2 regions of the Geobacillus thermopakistaniensis genome follow, and region 1 is predicted to be linked to the other one. Evidence: predicted binding sites of a transcription regulator. Region 1 holds the regulator's gene; the other holds the start of a gene.
What was found. The regulator Rex, encoded in region 1, represses fermentation and respiration genes when NADH is low (regulators of the CRP and FNR family bind a similar motif). The targets are predictions, from matches to a motif close to TTGTGAAATATTTCACAA.

Region 1 (3,572 bases):
TCGCTTTAGCGGCGCTCGCTGCCTTTGATTTCGGCACCGCCCTTCGCCTTCTTTTCGCCTCAAAACGCTGACCCCCTTCCCGTGATTCGCGCGGGAAGGGACCAGAACATCAATCCCATGACGGCGATCATATCGTGAAAATGGAAACAAAAAAACAAGAGGCCGGCCTCAAAGCTCTGTTTTGCGGCTTTTGAGACAGCCCCTTCGTTTGGCCCGGCCTTGCTCGCTTTCCTCTCAATGTTTTTCGTCCCGCCTCACTCATTGCCTTCCTGCTCGACTGCTCGCTGCGCTTTCCGATAGCCGATGCGCGCCACCCAAATGCTTCCTTCATACAAAATGGTGAGTGGAATCATGACGATCACTTGCGACAACACATCCGGCGGCGTAATGACCGCCGCTAAAATAAGCAGCGCTAAATACGCATACTTGCGGATGCGAACAAGAAGCTGCGGCGTAATAAGCCCTAAGCGGGTGAAAAACAGCACAACAATCGGAAGCTGAAATACGATGCCAAACGGCAGCACGAGCTGAAGCAAAAACTGAAAATATTCATTAATGCCGATCATTTGTTGAACCCCTAGTTGGTCAGCCAGCTGGCTCATAAATCGAACGACAAACGGAAACAAGACGAAATAAGCGAAGCTGACGCCTGCTAAAAAAAGAACGATCGACGCCGGGATATAGCTTAACGTCACTTTCCGCTCTTTTTCATACAGACCGGGGCTTACAAACGCCCAAATTTGATACAACAGCACCGGAGCCGACAGCACAGCTGCGATGACAAAGGCAAACTGAAAATACACTTTAATCGGATCGGTGAGGCGGAAGGCGTTCATGGTCAAATGCTTCGCCTCGGCCGTTCGCTGCAAATACAAAATGACATCATCGACAAAAAAGAAACTAACGACAAGCGCCGCAGCAAAAAAGATGAGCACGATGATGAGCCGTTTTCGCAGTTCACCCAGATGCTCATACACCGACATTTCTTTGTCATTCATTGTTTCTCCATCCTGCCTTGTCATCGGTCGGTTTTCGTTTCTTCGTCATCAGCGAGCCCTTTTGTGGCGTCTTTAAACTCGCGAAGCGACTGGCCGAACGACCGCCCTAATTCTGGCAGCTTTTTCGTGCCAAACAGCAACAAAATCACAGCAACGAGCAACAAATATTTCATGTGTTGTTCTCTCCTTTTACGATGGCGATGGATAGTTTTTCAAAAAATAGACGAGCGACTGCAGCTCAATGGCTAAATCGATATGATGGACGCGAATATGGTTCGGCACGTTCAACCGCGCCGGAGTAAAGTTTAAAATGCCTTTAATTCCTTGGGCGACAAGGCGGTCGGTCAGCGCTTGAGCCGCGGCGGCCGGCACGGTTAAAATGGCGACCGGGATGTTTTCGTGAAGCCGCTCCTCCAACTCATCGAGATGATAGACCGGCACCCCGCCGACTGTCGTTCCTACTTTCCGCTCATCGACATCAAACGCCATCACGATTTTCGTATTGTTGTTTTTCGAAAAATTATAGTTTAAAAAGGCGGTGCCTAAATTGCCGACGCCAAACAAGGCGACTTCGGTCACCTCATCCTCTTCAAGCGTCCGGCGGAAAAACGACAACAAATAATTGACATTATACCCGTATCCCTTTTTACCAAGCGCGCCAAAATAGGAGAAATCGCGGCGGATCGTCGCCGGATCGACTTTCACCGCCTCGCTCAACTCGGCAGAGGAGACGCGTTGCTTGCCGGAAGCGTGCAAGTTTTTCAAAAACCGATAGTAAAGCGGCAGCCGTTTGGCGGTTGCCTGCGGAATTTTCGGTTGTTCGTTGCTCATGATCTCATCCCCTAGCTAATCGGTTTTCCGTCGGTAATGGCCAGACTTCCCGCCCGTTTTTTCGACCAAATACGTCGGACCGATGACCATTCCTTTATCAAGCGCCTTGCACATATCGTACACCGTCAACGCACAGACCGAAGCGGCCGTCAGCGCTTCCATTTCCACTCCTGTGCTCCCTTTCGTTTTCACCGTTGCCGTGATGACGAGCTTATGCGCTTCTCCATCGTTTTCCCAAGCAAAAGCAATGTCCACACCCTTTAACATAAGCGGGTGACACATTGGAATAAGGTCAGCTGTCTTCTTCGCCGCCATCACCCCCGCCACTTGAGCGACGGCGAGCACATCCCCTTTCTCGATCGCATTGCTCGTCATTTTTTCGTAAATTTCCCGGCTGACAGTCACGCTCGTTTGCGCCACAGCCACTCGCACAGTATCTTCTTTGTGCGTAATATCAACCATTTTCGCGCGCCCTTGTTCATTGAAATGAGTGAACGATGACAATACAATCTCCTCCATTTATACACTATACACGATTTTTCATCATTCGTCTTTGACCGTTTTCGCGACTTACGTTAAACTATTCGCGAGGTGAAATGACATGATCATTTTGCAAGTGCACGGGCTCACGAAATATTTCGGCGCTGACCTTATTTTATCGAATATAAAACTAGAAATACAGTCCCACGACCGAATTGCCCTTGTCGGCCGCAACGGAGCGGGAAAATCGACATTGTTGAAAATCATCGCCGGTGAACTCTCTTTCGACAGCGGCAAAATCATCAAACCAAACCATATCAAAATCGGCTATTTGGCGCAAAACAGCGGGCTCGACTCGCCGCGTTCCATTTGGGACGAAATGCTTGAGGTATTCACCCCGCTTCTAGGACTCGAAAAACAGCTCGCCGAACTCAGCATGCAACTCGGCGACCCAGACGTACTCGCCGATCCAGCTCGCTATGAAAAAACGCTGAAAACGTATGACGAGCTGCAAGAACAATACAAAGAACAAGGCGGCTACCAATACGAAGCCGATATCCGCTCCGTTTTGCACGGGCTGCAGTTTTCCTCATATGATTATAAAACAACGCCGATCTCGTCGTTAAGCGGCGGACAGCGGACGCGTCTTGCCCTTGGGAAATTGCTGTTGTCCAAGCCGGATTTATTGATTTTGGACGAGCCGACGAACCATTTGGATCTTGAGACGCTCTCTTGGCTGGAGCAGTACTTGCAAGCCTATCCCGGTGCCGTCCTGGTTGTTTCCCACGACCGCTACTTTTTAGACAAAATCGTCACTGACGTATACGAACTGTCGAATGCCACGCTCAAACACTATGCCGGCAACTACAGCCGCTATTTGGAGTTGCGGGCCGAGCAATACGAACAAGAGTTAAGACGGTACGAGAAACAGCAAGAAGAAATCGCCCGACTCCAAGACTTCATCCAGCGCAACATCGCCCGTGCCTCGACGGCCAAACGGGCGCAAAGCCGGCGAAAGCAACTGGAAAAAATAGAACGGCTCGAACGGCCTGTCGGCGATGAAAAATCAGCCTCCTTTTCGTTCTCGATCGATCGACCGAGCGGCTATGAAGTGCTCACCGCTGAAGACATAGCCGTTGGCTATGGCGACGGTGCACCCATCATCCGCCAAATCAGCTTCCGCATCACGCGCGGCGAAAGCGTCGCCCTAGTCGGGCCGAACGGCATCGGCAAGTCGACATTGCTGAAGGCGATCGCCCGAAA
Region 2 (3,572 bases), on a different contig from region 1:
ATGATGAAACAAACGATTGCCGGAGCGGTGCTCGCCGGCGGCCAGTCGCGCCGGTTTGGGCGGCCGAAGGCGTTTGCGTTGCACGAAGGAGCTCCGTTTTTCACTTGGTCCGTCGCGGCGCTGCGATCCGTCGCCGATGAATTGTACATCGTCAGCCACCCGTCGCTTATCGATGAATTCCGCCGGCAAACGGACATCCCGGTGCTGCTCGATGTGGAGCGCTGCCGCGGCTGTGGGCCGCTTGCCGGCCTTTACACCGTCATGGAACAGAGCCGAGCCGACTGGGTGTTCGTCCTGCCGTGCGACATGCCGTACATGCGGCGGGAAGTGGCGGAGCGGCTTGCTTCCTATATCGATCCGACGTTTGACGCCATCGTTCCACTCCATGGCGGCCGCCCAGAGCCATTGGTCGCTCTATACCATCGTCGGCTTCGTTCCGTGATCGCCGAGCTGCTTGACGCCGGCGAACGGCGGATGATCTCGCTTATTGACGGCGCCCGCGTCCGCTATGTTGACGCCCAACAGCTTGCCGCGGATGAAACCGTATGGCGCAATGTCAATACGGAGGGAGAGTACCGGTGAAGGGGGAATTGTGGCCGAAGGAGACACAGCATATACTTTTTTTCAATCAGAAGAGCCATCCTTGACCACGAAATGGTTCTTTTTCCCGGCTTTTCACCATAAAATGCACTTGATGCAGGAAGACGCTCATGATACGCAAGTGAAAAATGATTTCGCCTGTACAATAACTGTCAATAAAAGGTCAAGTGCACCTTTTGATGATGACCTTGAATTTTATGAAACGGCAATAGGGCGAAAAAGAACCGCACGACTTCGGCTCTTTTACGTTATTGGACTGGAGGTTGATTTCCTTCGCCAAGTCCGCCACTTCGAGGACGGTCAGCCCCGTTCGTTTCGCGACTTCGTGAAATGTCTTTGGCGTGGTACGAGACCCCGTCTGGCATCGTCTCATCTCCACTCGTTTTTACTTAAATGTTATACCGCCTGTTTAAACGGCTGTCATCTTCGCTCATGGCACGATCGCCATCTGTTGTGGCCTCGCTGCGGATGTGATCGATATCACATAACGCGCCTGAATGTTGCGGTACAATGGAGGCCAAGGAGGGAATTGGATGCACGATTTCAATAAAAACCCGTTTATCGTCATTTGGGAGTTGACACGGGCGTGCCAACTCAAGTGCCTTCATTGCCGCGCTGAAGCGCAATACCATCGCGATCCGCGCGAGTTGACGTTTGAGGAAGGGAAAAAACTGATCGATGAGATTTACGAGATGGATCAGCCGATGCTCGTCTTTACGGGCGGCGATCCGCTCATGCGTCCGGATGTGTACGATTTAGCGAAATATGCGATCGATAAAGGGCTGCGCGTGTCAATGACGCCAAGCGCGACGCCGAACGTGACGAAAGAGGCGATCCGCAAAGCAAAAGAGGTCGGTCTGTCGCGCTGGGCGTTCAGCCTTGACGGGCCGAACGCCGAGATTCACGACCATTTCCGCGGCGTGAGCGGCTCGTTTGATTTGACGATCCGTGCGATTCAATACTTGCATGAGCTCGACATTCCCGTGCAAATCAACACCGTCATTTCGCGATACAACGTTCATGTGCTTGATGAAATGGCGGAATTGGTTGAGAAGCTGAAATGCGTCCTTTGGAGCGTCTTTTTCCTTGTGCCGACAGGCAGGGGGAAGGAGGAGGACATGATTTCCCCCATCGAGCATGAGCGGGTGTTCCGCTGGTTGTATGAAACGAGCAAGCGCGTTCCGTTTGACATTAAAACGACAGCCGGCCAGCATTACCGCCGCGTTGTGCTGCAGGCGAAAATGCGCGAAGGAAAAGCGACAAAAGGCGGCATCCGTTACGAAGATGTGTTGAACCAAGGGTTGACCGGACAAGTCGACGGGCTCGGCCGCGCGCCGAAAGGAGTAAACGACGGCAACGGTTTCGTCTTTATTTCCCATATTGGCGACGTCTATCCGAGCGGGCTGCTGCCAGTCAAAGCCGGGAACGTCCGGGAAACGCCGCTGGCGGACATTTACCGACACTCGCCGATTTTCCAAGACTTGCGCAATCCGGACAAATATAAAGGAAAATGCGGCGTCTGCGAGTTCCGATATGTGTGCGGCGGCTCTCGTTCACGCGCTTACGCTGTAACGGGCGACTATTTGGAAAGCGAGCCGTATTGTGTTTACATTCCAAAGGCGCTGCGGACAAAAGAGCGAAGCCAACGGTAAGAGGGCGGTGAAAAACGGCCGCTTAAAATGACGGCGCTACGGCGTTCGTGAGACGGTTGCCCGGGCGCATGCGGCGGATGTTGGATGTGTGTTCAAAACATACGGGGGAGGAGCAGGCGCCCTTCCCCATTTTTGTTGAAAGATCATTCGTGGTTCAACTCGACTATAAAGGTCTCGGGCCCGGTCGGCGCCGCGCTTCCCCCTTTTGGTTCGAGGCTCGCTTTAATTTGCTTGAACTGTTTGACATCCTCGCCGGTGATCAAAATGCGCGCCGCTCCGTGGCGGATCGTCAACAGTTCCCCTTTGACCTCGTTGTTGGTGTAAATGATCCACAATTGATAATCGCGGGCCGCAAACGGCGGCAGCCCTTCAATTTCCATCAACATTTCCTTCGTATCGTCATTGAGCCAAATCGTGCCGTCCATCTGTTGAAAGAGCGCCGATGGCTCAATCGGAATTTGTTTCGTTTTGGGATTATGGATGATTCGCTCGATCGGAATGTCGGTATGTTGTTCGACAATCTGGTATCGATATGGCTCATCCGATCGGTCATGGGAAGCGGCTGGTCCGTCGCTGGGAGCGGAAAGGCGCAAGGTGAAAAGGAAAACGGCCAAAGCTGCACCGATCCACCCGCCTGCCATGCGGAGACCGCGCCGCATCCGCTTCGTTTGTTTTTGCGCTTCTGCTTGGGCCCAAATTCGCTCTTTATGAGAAAGGGGAGGTGCTTCATATTGAGCTTCCTCCTTAAGCCCGATGTTTTTCCACGCTTCAAGCAAGCGTTGGCATTCAAGGCACTGCTTTAGATGGTTGGACACGTCTTCTTTTTCTTGCTCTGGCAGCATGCCTAACAGCCAGTCCACGATTTTTGCTTCCGAAATATGGCTATGCTTCATGCTGTTCTTCACCTCTGCCAGCCCCCATCCAGTGGAACAGCTCTTTTTGTTTCCGCAAATTGCGCAAGCCGTAGCGGATGAGCGACTTGACGGAGCCTAACGGTTTGTTCATCGCGGCGGCGATTTCCCGCTGTGTTTCCCCATGAAAGTAAAAGTGAATGATGGCTTGCCGCTGCTCCTCGGGGAGATGGGTTAAAGCGTCTATGATGACTTGTTGTTCCAGTTGGCGGAGAAAATCAAATTCCGCCCCCTTTTCTGTTAAAGCTGCTTCCTCAAGGCGGCTCACTAAAAGGTCCCGTTTCTTGCGCAGGCGGTCGAGCGACCGGCTTTTCGTTTTCACGGCAAGAAAGGCTTGAACGCTTCCCCGTTTCGGGTCGAATTGATGCGGTTTTTGCAAGATTTCGAGAAACACATCGTGGCTGACATC

Region 2: T260_RS131580 (TIGR04053 family radical SAM/SPASM domain-containing protein) is a predicted target of Rex. The motif match lies at 1,069-1,086, and genes of this name have one in related genera.

What each region holds. Positions count from the first base shown of each region.
Region 1 covers NZ_AYSF01000051.1:4,044-7,615, reverse strand. Annotated here, with positions in the region: gene T260_RS128895 (YdiK family protein) at 1-71, shown strand, start outside; gene tatC (twin-arginine translocase subunit TatC) at 255-998, opposite strand; gene tatA (twin-arginine translocase TatA/TatE family subunit) at 1,019-1,171, opposite strand; gene T260_RS128910 (redox-sensing transcriptional repressor Rex) at 1,188-1,829, opposite strand; gene moaC (cyclic pyranopterin monophosphate synthase MoaC) at 1,845-2,333, opposite strand; gene T260_RS128920 (ABC-F family ATP-binding cassette domain-containing protein) at 2,431-3,572, shown strand, end outside.
Region 2 covers NZ_AYSF01000039.1:1,583-5,154, forward strand. Annotated here, with positions in the region: gene T260_RS131585 (molybdenum cofactor guanylyltransferase) at 1-582, shown strand; gene T260_RS131580 (TIGR04053 family radical SAM/SPASM domain-containing protein) at 1,134-2,252, shown strand; gene T260_RS131575 (anti-sigma factor) at 2,396-3,145, opposite strand; gene T260_RS131570 (sigma-70 family RNA polymerase sigma factor) at 3,135-3,572, opposite strand, start outside.